2 regions of the Streptomyces sp. NPDC044044 genome follow, and region 1 is predicted to be linked to the other one. Evidence: riboswitches for the same ligand, from Rfam matches in the RefSeq annotation. Region 1 holds a riboswitch; the other holds the start of a gene.
The links. Region 1 has a riboswitch for cyclic di-AMP ahead of AC07AG_RS11595 (C40 family peptidase). Riboswitches for the same ligand answer to the same signal wherever they lie in the genome.

Region 1 (7,783 bases):
GAGCACGGCCTCCAGGACGACGGCGGGGCCCGCGCCGGACTCGACGATGGTCCGCAGCTCCTCCATCAGCACGTTGAACCGCTTGACGGCGTTCGCCGAGCGCGCGGCCATTCCGTACGCCTCGTCGACACGCTTCAGGGCCTGCGGGAAGGAGATCTTCTCGCGCTGCGAGAGCGCGTCGATCATCGCCTCCGCGCGGTCGCCGATGCCCCTCTTGGGTACGTTGAGAATGCGCCGCAGGGGGACGGAGTCCTCGGGGTTGGCGAGCACGCGCAGATACGCGAGGACGTCCCGGACCTCCTTGCGCTCGTAGAAGCGGACGCCGCCGACGACCTTGTACGGCAGGCCGACGCGGATGAAGATCTCTTCGAAGACACGGGACTGCGCGTTCGTCCGGTAGAAGATCGCGACGTCGCCCGCCTTCGCGTCGCCCGCGTCGGTGAGCCGGTCGATCTCGTCGGCGACGAACTGCGCCTCGTCGTGCTCGGTGTCGGCCACATAGCCGGTGATGCCCGCGCCCGCGCCCGCGTTGGTCCACAGGTTCTTGGGGCGGCGGCTTTCGTTGCGCTCGATGACGGCGTTGGCGGCGGTCAGGATCGTCTGCGTGGAGCGGTAGTTCTGCTCCAGGAGGATCGTCGTCGCGTTCGGGTAGTCCTCCTCGAACTGGAGGATGTTGCGGATCGTGGCGCCGCGGAAGGCGTAGATCGACTGGTCCGCGTCACCCACGACGCACAGCTCGGCGGGGTCGTCACCCTCGCCCCCGGAGGGGCCCACCAGCTCGCGCACCAGGGCGTACTGGGCGTGGTTCGTGTCCTGGTACTCGTCGACCATCACGTGCCGGAAGCGGCGGCGGTAGTGCTCGGCGACGTCCGGGAACGCGCGGAACATGTTGACCGTCGTCATGATCAGGTCGTCGAAGTCGAGGGCGTTCGCCTCGCGCAGGCGCGACTGGTACATCGCGTACGCCTGGGCGAGGGTCCGCTCGAAGCCGTCGGCGGCCTGACCGGCGAAGGTCTCCTCGTCGATCAGCTCGTTCTTCAGGTTCGAGATCTTGGCACTGAAGGACTTCGGCGGGAACTTCTTCGGGTCGATGTCCAGGTCGCGGCAGACCAGTGCCATCAGGCGCTTGGAGTCGGCGGCGTCGTAGATCGAGAAGGATGAGGTGAAGCCGATCGTCTTCGACTCGCGGCGCAGTATCCGCACGCACGCGCTGTGGAAGGTCGACACCCACATCGCGTTGGCCCGCGGCCCGACGAGCTGCTCGACGCGCTCCTTCATCTCGCCCGCGGCCTTGTTCGTGAACGTGATCGCCAGGATCTGCCCCGGGTGCACGTGCCGCTCGGCCAGGAGATACGCGATGCGGTGCGTGAGGACCCGGGTCTTGCCCGAGCCCGCGCCCGCGACGATGAGCAGCGGGGTGTCCGCGTGCACGACGGCCGCGCGCTGGTTCTCGTTCAGTCCGTCGAGCAGGGCCGCCGGGTCGAGCACGGGGCGCGGGGCACCTCCGCGATAGTGCGCGTCCCGGGGCGCGGGCGCGTCGAACTTCCCGTCGAACAGATCATCCGGAATGGATTCCGGGGCACTGTCCTCGGGCGGCGGCGGGTGCTCTTCCTCCGAAGCCCGCGAGGGCTTGAGGTCCGCCAGGAAGCTGTCATCAAAGAGGCTGCTCATCGCCTCCCGAGTCTAGGCGGCCCCACTGACAACCCGCCCCGGGTTCCGGCCACGTCACTGCACCTACGCCCCGAGCGCGGACGGTCACGCTCCGCCATGGCACGGCGTGCCCGCGTCAAGAGCTTCGTAAAGTAACGAAAATGTATCGGGCATATCGAACATCAACCTTCACACGGACCACACGAGTTGGCTAGCGTGCTCCGCAGGCCGCTCGTACTCCCACCGGCGAACCCCGCCGGGAACGGGTGGCCTCCGCCGAGTTCGATCTCCTCGGAGCCGGGGACCCACGATGAACTTGGGGTGAATCGGTCCCGTACGAAGTACGGGACTGTAGGGCAACCTTCCGGAACCATCCGCCCGAACCCGACAGCTAACCCGGTAGGCGGTCTACGGAAGGAGTCGCCTCCCTTGGCGTCGCACCGCAAGCCGCGGACCCGCATTGCCGGCCTACGCGCCACTCCCGCCCTCGGCATCACGACGGCGGCCCTCACCTCCGTGGCCCTCCTGTCACAGAGCGCGCAAGCCGCACCGTCCGCGCCGCAGAAGCCCAGCCTCGAAGAGGTCCAGAAAAAGGTCGACGACCTCTACCACCAGGCGGGCGTGGCCACGCAGAAGTACAACTCGGCCAAGGAGCGCACCGACAAGCAGCGCAAGAAGGTCGACACCCTTCTCGACGACGTGGCCAAGCGCGCCGACAAGCTGAACGAGGCCCGCCAGGAGCTGGGCGCGTTCGCCGCCGCCCAGTACCGCACCGGCGCCGTCTCCGAGACCGCCACAATGATGCTCGCCGACGACCCGCAGGGGTACTTCGACCAGAATCACCTGTCGGACCGGCTGACCGCGCGCCAGAAGAAGGCGGTCGACGACTACCAGACCGAGCAGGCCTCGGCGACGAAGCAGCGCGCCAAGGCCACCAAGAGCCTGGAGACGCTGAGCGACTCGCGGGACGACCTCAGGACGAGCAAGCAGACCGTCCAGAAGAAGCTGGGCCAGGCGCGCACGATGCTCTCGGAGCTGACCGCCGAGGAGAAGGCGCGGCTCGCGGCGATCGAGAAGAAGAAGGAAGAAGAGGCCAAGCGCAAGGCCGCCGAGCTGGCCCGCAAGCAGGAGGCCGAGGCGGAGGCCAAGCGCAAGGCGGCGGAAGAGGCCGCGGCGAAGGAGCGCGAGGAGAACAAGGAGACCCCGGACTCCGGCACCGGCACCGGCTCCGGCACGGGTTCCGGCTCCGGCTCCGGCTCCGGCGACACGGACAGCGGTTACGCGACGAAGGCCGCGAAGGTCATCAACTTCGCGGAGGCGCAGATCGGCAAGCCGTACGTGTGGGGCGCCACCGGCCCCGACTCCTACGACTGCTCCGGGCTCACCCAGGACGCGTGGAAGGCCGCGGGGATCTCCCTGCCGCGTACTACGTGGGACCAGGTGAAGGTCGGCACGACCGTGAAGACCGCCGACGCAAAGCCGGGTGACCTGGTCTTCTTCTACGACGACATCAGCCACGTAGGGATCTACATCGGCGACGGCAAGATGATCCACGCCCCGAAGCCGGGCGCGAACGTCCGCGTCGAGTCGATCTACTACATGCCGATCCACAGCGTGGTGCGGCCCGCGTAACCGTCATTCGAGACGCCGCAAGACGCCACACACGAGAAAACGGCCCTCCACGCGCGCGTGGAGGGCCGTTTTCCGTGCTTCTGCGGGTCGGCTCAGGTCCACAGCACCGCGATGAAGATGTTCGCGACGGTCAGCAGCCCGACGGCGCCGAACATCCCCTTGTCCACCTTCTCCTCATCCCGTTTCACATAGACGAGCGCGAGGATCACGATCAGCACGGCCATCTTGATGCCGATCTTGACGTTGTTGACCGGGTTGTCGTCCGCCTGGTTGAGGCCCACCAGGATGACGCCCGTGACGAGCATCGTCAGCGCGCCGTGCAGCATCGCCGGGTTGAAGCGGGCCGTGCCCTGGCCCATCTGCTTCATCTGAGTGAGGAAGCCGCCCAGGAGGGAGGCGATGCCGATGATGTGCAGGCCGACGAAGAGATGGGTGAGAACGTCCATGGTTCCGGAGCCTAGCCGGGGCCTTATCACCACTCCGTAGCCAGGTGGGCCACAAGCGCCGCATCGGTCACACGCATACGCGAAGGACGTGCGGTCTGACGAATGACGCAGTCACATACGGTCACCTTCCATAACACTTCCGTCAGTTGCACGCATTCCGTCACCAACCCGTGACGCCCAGGTTTAGCGTCCTTCGTCAGGTGCCCGGCTCCCCACCGCCGCCCGGACCAGGGGCGGCAGTCGGACACCACCGCCGAGAATCCGGCGGCGGTCCGCTCCCCCTGTGCGGGCCGCCGCCGGAACCTTAAGGAGCCCCCTTCGTGGCAGCGCACCGCAAGCCCAAACAGCGCTCGCTCAGTGGCCATACGGCCCGCACCGCCGCCACCATCGCCCTCGCCGGGGCCGCAACAGCCACCGCCTTCGACGGAACGGGACACGCCGACCCGCGGCTCAGCCCGGCCGAGGTGAAGTCCAAGGTCGACGCGCTCTACCGCGAGGCGGAGATCGCCACCGAGAAGTACAACGGCGCCAAGGAGAAGGCCGAGAGCGCCGAGAAGTCGCTGGGCGAGCTGCGCGACGAGGCGGCCCGCAAGACGCAGAAGCTCAACTCGGCGCGCGAGGGCCTCGGTTCGATCGCCGCGGCGCAGTACCGCAGCGGCGGCATCGACCCGGCCGTCCAGCTCGCGCTCTCCTCCGACCCCGACCAGTACCTCGAGCGCGCCGCGCTCGCCGACCGGGCGGACAGCCGCCAGGCCGCGGCCGTCACCGGCGTGCGGAAGCAGCTGCAGGGGATCGACCAGCTGCACACCGAGGCCGACGACACCCTCGCGCACCTCAAGTCGCGCCAGGCGGAGCTGAAGAAGCACAAGAAGACGGTCAACGGAAAGCTGGACACGGCCAAGCGGCTCCTGTCGCAGCTCACCGGCGACCAGCGCGCGAAGCTCACGGGCGAGGACAGGGCGTCCCGCACGGAGGCCCGCGACGGCGCCTCGGGCGGTACAGCCAAGGCTCCCAACTCCCGTGCCGCAGCGGCCGTCGCGTACGCGCACAAGGCGCTCGGCAGCCCGTACGTGTGGGGAGCCACCGGCCCCGACGCGTTCGACTGCTCCGGGCTCACCCAGGCCGCCTACCGGTCGGCGGGGGTCGACCTGCCGCGCACGACGTACGCGCAGATCGCCGCGGGCGAGCGGATCCCGCGCTCCCAACTCCAGCCCGGCGACCTGGTCTTCTTCTACCAGGGCATCAGCCACGTCGGCCTCTACGTGGGCAACGGCCAGATGATCCACGCCCCGAACCCGAGCGCACCAGTACGCCTCGCGCCGATCAGCCAGATGCCCTTCGCGGGGGCGGCGCGGGTGGCGTGATGGGTCACGCGGGTGCGGTGGAGGACCGCACTGGTGCAGTGGAGGACCGCACTGGTGCGGTGAAGGGCCGCGCGGGCGGGTTGAAGAGCCGCGCGGGCCCGCAGGTACTGTCAGGGGCATGCCCCGCCGTACGCTGCCGCCGCCCCCGCCGCCTGCCTATCTGCGCACCTGGCCGGACCGGAACGCGCTCCTGCACGACCGCGGCATGGCGCTCGATGAACTGCGCAGGCGGAGCCTGGGGCTGCACCGGATCCTGCTGCTCTGGCTGTTCGGGCTCGGCTGCGTCATCGGCTGGGCGCTTCTGACGGTGCCGCTCGAGATGATCGAGGACCACGATCCGACGGCCATCGTCATGGGCCCGCTCTGCGCGGTCCTCGGCCTCGGGGCCATCGCCCCCTGCGTGTTCGGCGTGGTCGTCGGCATTCGCAACGACCGCAAGGCCCGCGAACTCACCGACAGCTGGCTTGCGCTGGACAGCCACCCGGCATCGGACTCCGCCCTCCGCTCCCCCGGCCTCAGCCTCTGCTGGCTCCTCTCGTCCCTCCTCGTGTGCGCGCTCGGCCTGTGGGCGTCCTTCGCGGCCGCCGCCTACGCCGAGCCGGGACGGGACTCGTACGGCGACGTCGTACTCGGCATGGGCACGGGCCTCATCCTGTGGCTGACGGGCCTCATCGGCGCCACCAAGGCAGTGGGCCACTACCGCTGGGCGATACGGAAGTTGGGCCCGGTGACGAACAACGCGCACCGCTGAGCCAGGGCCCGGCCGCCGGCGCACCACTGAGCCGGGACCGGCCCGACCGTCAGACCAGCCGACGCGCCGTCGCCCACCGCGTCAGCTCGTGCCGGTTGGACAGCTGGAGCTTCCTCAGCACCGCCGACACATGCGACTCGACCGTCTTCACGGAGATGAAGAGTTGCTTGGCGATCTCCTTGTACGCATACCCCCGCGCGATGAGCCGCAGCACCTCGCGCTCGCGCTGCGTGAGGCGGTCCAGGTCCTCGTCCACCGGGGGCGCGTCGGTCGACGCGAAGGCGTCGAGGACGAACCCGGCGAGGCGAGGCGAGAACACCGCGTCGCCGTCCTGCACGCGGAAGATGGAGTCGACCAGGTCGGTACCGGTGATGGTCTTGGTGACATAGCCGCGGGCACCGCCACGGATGACTCCGATGACGTCCTCGGCGGCGTCCGAGACGGACAGCGCGAGGAACCGCACGGGGCGCTCGGCATCGGACATCAACGGCGCGCAGCGGCGCAGCACTTCGACCCCGCCGCCGCCCGGGAGGTGCACGTCGAGGAGCACGACCTCGGGGCGCGTCGTGGTGATGACCGTGACCGCCTGGTCGACGTCCGCGGCCTCGCCGACGACCTCGACACCAGTGATCGTGGTCCTGCCGATCTCCGCCTGGACGCCTGTACGGAACATCCGGTGGTCGTCGACGAGGACGACGCGCGCGCGGCGGCTCTCCTGGTCACCGCCGACGGCAGCACCGGCTGAATCTGCCGCGTCGGCCGCGTCGGCGGGCTGAGCCGATCCGGTCGCCCCGGCCTCGACCGCCGTGTCCGGTTCGGCCGCGGACGGCTCGGCCGCCCCCTCTGATCCACCCCTGGGCCCCACGGGCTCACTCGCGTCGCTCATGTCGTCGCCGTCCTCTCCATCTCCAGCTCGACTTCCGTGCCGCCCCCCGGCACCGCGCGCAGCCGCGCCGTGCCGCCGTTGCGCTGCATACGGCCGATGATCGATTCTCGTACGCCCATGCGGTCGTCCGGCACGGAATCCAGATCGAAGCCGGGGCCACGGTCGCGGACGGAGACGAACACCGTCTCCCCCTCGACTTCGGCGAAGACCTGCACCGCACCGCCCTCGCCACCGTACTTGGCGGCGTTCACCATTGCTTCCCGCGCGGCCTGCATCTGCGCGGTCAGCCGGTCGTCGAGCGGGCAGTCGCCGACTATGACGACCTCGATGGGCACTCCGTGCTTGTCCTCCACCTCCGCGGCATTGCGCCGGACCGCTTCGGCGAGGGTGTCGGGCTCGTCCGCCTCGTCCTTGCCCGTGCCCTCCGGTTTGTAGAGCCATTGGCGCAGGTCTCGCTCCTGGGCGCGGGCCAGGCGGCGCACCTCTGAGGCGTTCTCGGCGTTGCGCTGGATCAGGGTCAGGGTGTGCAGGACCGAGTCGTGCACATGGGCGGCGACCTCCGCCCGCTCCTGCGCGCGGATCCTCATCAGCCGCTCCTCGGAGAGGTCCTGCATCATGCGCACGAGATAGGGGCCGGCGAGCAGCGCGACGCCGACGAGGACGGCGAGCGCGGCCTGCAGCACGGAGCTGAGGTGCGAGGTGGAGCCCTGCAGCACGACGATGCCGCTGACACCGGCGCCGACGAGCAGCACTCCGGCCCCCGCGCGGGCGATGGTCAGGGTGCGCCTGCGGCGGCCGACGGCCATCCAGCGGGCCCGGCGGGCGTTGTCGGCCTGCCGCCAGACGAGCGCGACACCGGCGGCGACGAGCAGCGTCGGGAAGATATAGGCCTTGGTCGAGCTGCCCAGATCCACATTGCCGACGAAGACCATGGCGACGACGACCATCGCGAGCAGCGCGACGAGCTGGCCCTTGTCCGGCTTGCGGGCCACGAGTCTGCGGCGTCCGTCAGGTGCCGTCTCGGTGGTCACGGCGGAAGGCGGCCGCTGGGCGT
Region 2 (7,783 bases), on a different contig from region 1:
TACAGCATGGGTTCCGTACGACGGGCTCTCGTGATGGTGCTCGTGCCGCTGCTCGTCGGCGTATCGGCCGGGTGCGGCGGGTCCGGGAGCGGTACCGACAAGGCCACCGAGCGTGCCCGCCCCGCCGAGCTGGCCTTCGAACACCCCGGAGTGCTCGTCAGCAAGGCGCAGCTCGACCGCGTGCGCGCCCACGTCGCGGCGCGCGAGCAGCCCTGGCTCACGGCGTTCGAGCAGATGCGGGACAGCAAGTACGGCGCGGCCGACTACCGGGCCAAGCCGTACGCCGTCGTCGAGTGCCCGCCCGACACCCGCCCCGGACAGGGCTGCGTCGAGGAGCGCGAGGACGCCATCGCCGCGTACACGCAGGCCCTGCTCTGGAACATCACCGGCGACCGCGCGCACGCCAAGAAGGCCGTGCAGATCATGGACGCCTGGTCGCGGGTGATCACCGGGCACACCGAGGCCAACGCGGGCCTCCAGACGGCCTGGGCCGCCTCCTCGTGGGCCCGCGCGGCCGAAGCCGTGCGCTACACCTACGACGGCTGGACCGACGGCGAGCTCCTGCGTTTCGAGCGGATGCTGCGCAACGCCTATCTGCCCCAAGTGCGCGACGGAGCCGCCGACTTCAACGGCAACTGGGACCTCCTGATGGCCGACGCGACCATCAGCATGGCGGTCTTCCTCGACGACCACGAGTCCTTCGAGAAGGCGGTGACGCACTTCAGGACCCGGGTGCCCGCCTACTTCTATCTGAAGTCGGACGGCCCGCTGCCCGTCTCTCCCGCGGGCAGCGACATCAACACCCCGGCGAAGCTCCAGAAGTACTGGTTCGGGCAGAAGACCTTCGCCGACGGGCTCTCCCAGGAGACCTGCCGGAACTTCAAGCACGCCAGCTACTCGCTCGCGGCCACCGCGCACATCGCGGAGACCGCCTGGCATCAGGGCGTCGATCTGTACGGCGAGGTCAAGGACCGGCTGCGGGCCGCCCTTGAGTTCCATTCCAAGTACCAGCTGGGCGCGCAGGCGCCGGACTGGCTGTGCGGCGGCAAGGTGCAGCGCGACATGGGGCCCGACACCGAGGTCGGCCTCAATCACCTGCGGGACCGGCTGAAGCTGGAGCTTCCGCAGACGGAGAGGTTCACGCGCGCGCAGCGGCCCGAGGGGACGGACGACCTGTTCGTGGCCTGGGAGACGCTGACGCACGCCGAGAACGCGTGAGCGGCGGGCTCCGTTCGCCGGTGGTTCTCAACCGGTTCGCTTTCACTCCCCCTGATGGCGTAGAGTTGCATTCAACGGCGCGGGGTGGAGCAGCTCGGTAGCTCGCTGGGCTCATAACCCAGAGGTCGCAGGTTCAAATCCTGTCCCCGCTACTAAAGACCGAAGGCCCGGATCCAGAAATGGATCCGGGCCTTCGGCGTTTTCCCCGTCGTTCCCTCGTTGCTCTCTCGTCGCTCCCTCGTCACTCCGTCGGCCCACACCGGTCGCCCCGCGCCGCCGCTTTGGGAACCCTGGTTGAGCGTGGTCATGGATCTGGTCCTGGCCGCGGGATTCGGCAGGAGAAGACCGGTGGGGCTGCGAGGAGGAAGTGGTGGGGGCGAGGCTCCCGATGTCCGGCATGAGCGGGCGCTCGTGCGGGCCCTTCCGCTGCTGCTCATCGTCGCCGGGGTCGTCTACGACATCGCGACCCCGCCCGCCTTCACCGCCGCGCCCCTCTTCACCGCCGCCCCGCTCATCGCGGCCCCCTTCTACTCGCTGATCAGCACCACCCTCATCGGCGCCGGCTCCTGCGCGGCCGTGCTCGCCCTGCACTTCAAGACCAACACCACCACCGACGTCGAAGCCGTCACCGAACTGATCACGGTGACGACCGTCGCCGTGCTCGCCGTCGTCATCAACCGCGTCCAGCGCCGCAGCGACAAACAGCTCGCCTCCGCCCGCTCCATCGCCGAGGCCGCCCAGCGCGCCGTGCTGCCGCAGCCGGACCCCCGGATCGGCGGTCTCGACGTCGCGGCGCGGTACGAGGCCGCTGAGGCCGACGCGTTCATCGGGGGCGATCTGTACGCCGTGCAGGACACCCCGCACGGCGTGCGCGTCATCGTCGGTGACGTACGGGGCAAGGGGATGGGCGCGGTGGCGGCCGTCGCCGTCGTCATCGGGGCGTTCCGGGAGGCCGCCGAGCAGGAGGCCACGCTGGAGGCGGTGGCCCAGCGGCTGGAGCGTGCTCTTGCGCGCGAGGGCACGCGGCGCGACGGGCTCGACGCCTTCGAGGGGTTCACCACCGCCGTCCTGGCGGAGATCTCGCACGGCGACGGTCTCGTGCGCCTCATCAACCGCGGGCACCCGGGACCGCTGCTCCTGCGCGGCGACGGGCGGCTGTGCGTGCTGTCCGCGACCGAGCCCGCGCTGCCGCTGGGGATGGGCGATCTTGGTGCCTGGCCGGACCGTGCGGACGAGACGGAGTTCCCGCCGGGGGCGATGCTGCTCCTGTACACCGACGGGCTCTCCGAGGCGCGTGACAGCCGGGGCGAGTTCTACGACGCGGCCACCCGGCTCGGGGGCCGCATCTTCCCCGGACCCAACGGCCCGGACGCCCTCCTCGCCACGCTCACCGAAGAGGTGCGCAGGCACACCGGGGGCGGCACGACCGACGACATGGCGCTGCTCGCGGTGCGGCGGCCGTTGGTGACGGGCGATGCGGGGACCGAGGGCGGGGTCGACGCGGAGATCGATGTCACCGGCCGTGACTGAAGAACACCACTCCGCATAACAACTGACGTACTGTCAAGGAAGTGTGAAGCTCCGGTGTGTGAAGAAGTGGCGTCAACTCGCCCCGTTCCGCACCCCCGTGTCCCGTTAAGTACGGGCCAAAGGCGTTAACGATCAGTCGGAACGGCTTGGAATACGGCCCCGCTGTCTATTAACGTTCGATAACGCAGCGCGGTCGTCCCAGCCGTCACTCGAGTCGGCTCCGCGCGCACGCGCCTAATCCCGAAAGGGAGCCGGGGAACCACTAATTGGGGTGAATCGGGCATCTGTGCATCCGTGCCAGGTGTTCGTAGGAGACCTTCCTGCTCCGAACCCGTCAGCTAACCCGGTAGGCGAGAAGGAAGGAAAGGAGTGCGCCCCAGTGGCGTCCAACCGCCCTGCCCCCCAAGGCGCGTACGTACCGAATGACGACGACTTCGGTGGGTACGAAGACAGTTCCTGGGAGGAATGGAATCCCACCGAGGAGTCCATTCGCCCCGTCCGCGGCAGGCACCGCGTCCACAAGCGGGGCGGTGGCGGGCTCGCCCGCAGCTCCACAGTTCTCGGCGTAGGCGTCATCGCCGCAGTCGGCGCGGGCGGCATCGCCACCGCGCAGGGCGGCAAGCCCCCGGTCTCCATCGAGATGCCGGACCTCTCGGCCGTCACGGACTCGCTGCCGGAGGCCAAGTCGCTTCCGGGCGTGGGGTCCTTGATATCCGACGACTCCTCCGACTCCGCCGCCGCGGACGGCGGCGTGATCGTCGCCGCCGCGCCCCTGAGCGCCGCCGGGGTCAGCACCGCCGACGCCGAGCAGGGCACCACGGACGCCGGAGAGGCACTGCGGGCCCGCATCATGGAGCAGGCCGAGAACCAGCAGGACCAGGCGGACGACGCGGTCCAGAAGGCGGCCGAGGAAGCCGCCGTCAAGCAGGCCGCCGAACAGGCCGCCGCCAAGCAGACCGCGGCCGAGAAGAAGATCGCCGCCGAGAAGGCCGCCGCGAAGAAGAAGGCCGAGGCGGAGGCCAAGCGCAAGGCCGAGGCGGAGCGCCTGGCCAAGCTCGCGAAGAGCTACACCCTCCCCGTCGCCTCGTACACGCTCACCGGCACCTTCGGTCAGCCCGGCTCCATGTGGTCCTCCGGCTACCACACCGGCCTGGACTTCGCCGCTCCGACGGGCACGCCCATCAAGGCCATCCACTCCGGCACCATCAAGGAGGCCGGCTGGGCGGGGGCGTACGGCTACCGCACGATCCTCGAACTCGACGACGGCACCGAGCTGTGGTTCTGCCACCAGTCCTCGATGAACGTCAGCGCGGGCCAGAAGGTCACCACCGGCGAGACCATCGGCCGCGTCGGCGCGACCGGCAACGTCACCGGCGCGCACCTCCACCTGGAGGTCCACCCGGGCGGCGACTCCACCGGGGTCGACCCGGCGGCGTGGCTGCGCGGCAAGGGCCAGTCCCTCTGAGGAAGCCCCAGAACCCCGGCGGTCCTGGCGACAACCCCCCGACGCCAGGGCTGCCGGTTCGGCATGCCCGCTCCTCCCCGTGCCCGGGTCGCTCGACGGAATTCCGCGGTCCGCAAGGGCGTTGATCCCCGTATGACTTCTCTCCGCAAGCTTGGCTCGTCCGACCTCGAGGTCTTCCCGCTCGCCCTGGGCGGCAACGTCTTCGGCTGGACGGCCGACGAGGCGCAGTCCTTCACCGTGCTCGACGCCTACACCGCCGCCGGCGGCAACTTCATCGACACCGCCGACGTCTACTCGGCCTGGGTGCCCGGCAACAAGGGCGGGGAGTCCGAGACCGTCATCGGCAACTGGCTCGCCGCGCGCGGCAACCGCTCCGACGTCGTACTCGCCACCAAGGTCGGCGCCCACCCCGACTACAAGGGCCTGTCCGCGAACACCATCAAGTCCGGTGCCGAGGAGTCGCTGCGCCGCCTGCGCACCGACTACATCGACCTCTATTACACGCACTACGACGACCCGTCCGTCCCGGTCGAGGAGATCATCGGCGCGCTCGACGAGCTGGTCACGTCCGGCAAGGTGCGCGCGATCGCCGCCTCGAACGTGAGCGCCGACCGGCTCCAGGAGTTCCTCGACTTCTCCGACCGCGAGGGCCTCGCCCGCTACTCGGCGCTCCAGCCGCACTACAACCTCGTCTCGCGCGACACGTACGAGGGCACCCTTGAACAGGTCGCCTCGCGCTCCGGCCTGGCCGCCGTCCCGTACTACGCGCTCGCCTCCGGCTTCCTGACCGGCAAGTACCGCCCGGGTGCGAAGGTCGACAGCGCGCGGGCCGAGGGCGCGGGCAAGCACCTGGAGACGGAGCGCGGCCCGCGGGTGCTCGCCGCCCTCGACCAGGTCGCCCAGGAGCGCGGCGCCGAGGTCGCGACCGTGGCCCTCGCGTGGCTCGCGGCGCAGCCGACGGTGGCGGCGCCGATCGCCTCCGCCCGTACGGTCGAGCAGCTGCCCGCGCTGCTCGCGGTGGGGGAGTTCGAGCTGACGGACGCCGAGGTGTCGGCGCTGACGAAGGCTTCCGCCTAGAGGCCCTGGCCGTTGTAGGGGTTGTACGCGGGGTAGGGCATCGCCGGTTGTGCGTACGGATATCCGTACGGGGGCTGGTGCTGGTGCTGGTGCGGATAGGACTGTGGATACGCCTGCGGGTACGGCTGCCGGTATCCGTACGGCGGCGGCATCGGGACGAACACCGGTGCCGTCGCGCGTGCCGCGTACGCCAGGGCGGGCCGTGCCGCCTCGCGGCGCTCCCACAGCGCGTGCAGCAACTCCCGCTCCCGTACGACGAAGTCGGCGCCGGCGCGGCCCTTGCGCCCACGGTGGCGAAGGAGCGCGAGAGACGTCGCGTACGTCTCGTACTGGGCGACCGTGCGCGCCGCGGCCTTGCCCTGGGTGTACGAGGCGTAGTCGCGGGCGAGGGTGCGGGCGCGCATCGTGCCGAGGGCGTACGGCTCGGGCGCGGTGAGCCAGCCCGCGAGCGCGTACGCGGGCAGTTCGGCCCGCACGATGCGCAGGCCGCGCTGTCTGATCCAGATCACCAGCCAGGTGAGCAGGCCGAAGGCGGGCAGCATGAAGAGCGCGTACACGGCGAAGAAGCCGTAGTCCCCGAAGGCCGCCGAGCCGTTCCACAGGGCGTGCAGGCCCATCGCCAGGAGGAGTCCGCCGACCGGGAGCAGGACGCGGCGCCAGTTCTGGCGCTCCGCGCTGAGCGCGGCGATACCGAAGCCGATGCCGGTGAGCACGGTGAAGAGCGGGTGCGCGAAGGGCGACATCACGACGCGTACGAAGAAGGTCGCCGCCGTCACGGACGCGAGCCCGGTGCCGCCGTTGATCTGGTCGGTGCCGAAGGCGCTGCCGAGATAGAGGATGTTCTCGGTGAACGCGAAGCCGGTCGCGGTCACTCCGGCGATCACCACGCCGTCGACGATTCCGGTGAACTCGCGTCTGCGGAAGAGGAAGACGAGCAGCACGGCCGCGGCTTTCGCGCTCTCCTCGACGATCGGCGCTATGACCGTCGCGCCGAGGGTGTCCGCGCTGGTGGGGTCGGCCGTGGCGGTGGCTATCCAGCGGGTCGCGAAGCTGTTCGCGACGATCGCTATGAGGGCGGCCGCGCAGGCACCCCAGGAGAAGGCGAAGAGGAGGTTCCGCCAGGGGCCCGGCTGGACCCGTTGCAGCCAGCGGAAGGCGGCCACCAGGAGCGGCACGGGAAGTGTCGCGAGGCCGAGCCCGACCAGGAAGCCTTCGGTGCCGGTCTGTTCCCTGACCAGGGCCAGGATGACCAGGCCGGACAGGGCGAGCAGCGTGACCAGGGCGGCCGCGCGTATCGCCCGCCGCTGCCACCAGCGCGCGTGCCGCAGCCCGGCGGGCCCAGCGGGGGGCATCGGGTGCGGGAGCGGAGAACGGATGGCCACCCGTTGACCCTAACGAGGGACAGGGGTGGGCCGCGACGGTGTCTCGGGCCCCGTGGCCGGTATCTCAGGTCCGGCGGCCGGTTGTCTCAGGTCCCGCGGCCGGTTGGCTCAGGCCTCCTGGCCGGATGTACGGCGGAACAGCAGGTCATGGACCACGTGTCCCTTGTCCAGGCCCTGGCCCTCGAATCGGGTGAGGGGACGGAAGGAGGGCCGGGGCGCGTACCCGCCGTCGTCCTGGGTGTTCTCGAAGCCGGGGTGCGCGCTGAGCACCTCCAGCATCTGCTCCGCGTACGGCTCCCAGTCGGTCGCGCAGTGCAGGACGGCGCCGGGCTTGAGGCGGGGCGCGGCGAGGTCGAGGAAGTCGGGCTGGATGATGCGGCGCTTGTGGTGGCGGGCCTTGGGCCAGGGGTCGGGGAAGTACACGCGGAGGCCGTCGAGGGAGGCGGGCCGGAGCATTTCGCGGAGCAGGATGACGGCGTCGCCGTTCGCTACGCGGATGTTGGTGAGTTCGTTCCGCTCGGCGAGGCCGAGGAGGTTTCCCTGGCCCGGGGTGTGCACGTCGACCGCGAGGATGCCGGTGTCCGGGTCGTCCGCGGCCATCTGGGCGGTGGCCTCGCCCATGCCGAACCCGATCTCGAGTACGACGGGGCGCTCGCCGCCGAACAGCTCGGCGAGGTCGAGGGTGCGCTGCCCGTCGATGTCCAGGCCCCACTTGGGCCAGAGCCGCTGGAGCGCGTCCGCCTGGCCTGTGGTGACGCGGCTGCGCCGGGGCTGGAAGCTGCGGATCCGCCGCTCGAAGTGGGAGCCCGCGGGGTCGGGCGCGGGGCCCTGCGGGAAGCGGGGCTCGCCCTTGGGGCGGGGGGCTTGGGGGCGCTCGGGGGTGGTGTTCGACTCAGGCACAGTGGGGCGATTTTAATCCCCAACCCCGCCCCTTCCCGAAAACCCGCTGCGCGGGGGCCTTGGTGGCCGACATCTTGTCCGGGGTCCAGGGGGGGCGGAGGGACCGCTCCTACACCGCTCCTACAGCACCGCCAGCACCCGCCGGGCCACTTCCCTCCCAATAGGGAGAGAAGCCGTGGCCGCAGGCGATGGCGCGTTCAGTACATGCACG

Region 2: it holds a riboswitch for cyclic di-AMP, as region 1 does, so the genes downstream of both, AC07AG_RS42360 (M23 family metallopeptidase) here and AC07AG_RS11595 (C40 family peptidase) in region 1, are expected to answer to the same signal.

Annotation. Positions count from the first base shown of each region.
Region 1 is NZ_JBWKFG010000003.1:138,755-146,537, reverse strand. Features, by position in the region: gene AC07AG_RS11600 (ATP-dependent DNA helicase) at 1-1,671, opposite strand, end outside; cyclic di-AMP (ydaO/yuaA leader) riboswitch at 1,915-2,071, shown strand; gene AC07AG_RS11595 (C40 family peptidase) at 2,080-3,282, shown strand; gene AC07AG_RS11590 (hypothetical protein) at 3,375-3,728, opposite strand; gene AC07AG_RS11585 (C40 family peptidase) at 4,049-5,092, shown strand; gene AC07AG_RS11580 (hypothetical protein) at 5,211-5,843, shown strand; gene AC07AG_RS11575 (LuxR C-terminal-related transcriptional regulator) at 5,893-6,729, opposite strand; gene AC07AG_RS11570 (ATP-binding protein) at 6,726-7,783, opposite strand, start outside.
Region 2 is NZ_JBWKFG010000020.1:2,058-9,840, forward strand. Features, by position in the region: gene AC07AG_RS42345 (alginate lyase family protein) at 7-1,218, shown strand; tRNA gene AC07AG_RS42350 (tRNA-Met) at 1,297-1,370, shown strand; gene AC07AG_RS42355 (PP2C family protein-serine/threonine phosphatase) at 1,525-2,748, shown strand; cyclic di-AMP (ydaO/yuaA leader) riboswitch at 2,970-3,116, shown strand; gene AC07AG_RS42360 (M23 family metallopeptidase) at 3,128-4,213, shown strand; gene AC07AG_RS42365 (aldo/keto reductase) at 4,346-5,290, shown strand; gene AC07AG_RS42370 (PrsW family intramembrane metalloprotease) at 5,287-6,642, opposite strand; gene trmB (tRNA (guanosine(46)-N7)-methyltransferase TrmB) at 6,781-7,572, opposite strand; gene lhgO (L-2-hydroxyglutarate oxidase) at 7,693-7,783, opposite strand, start outside.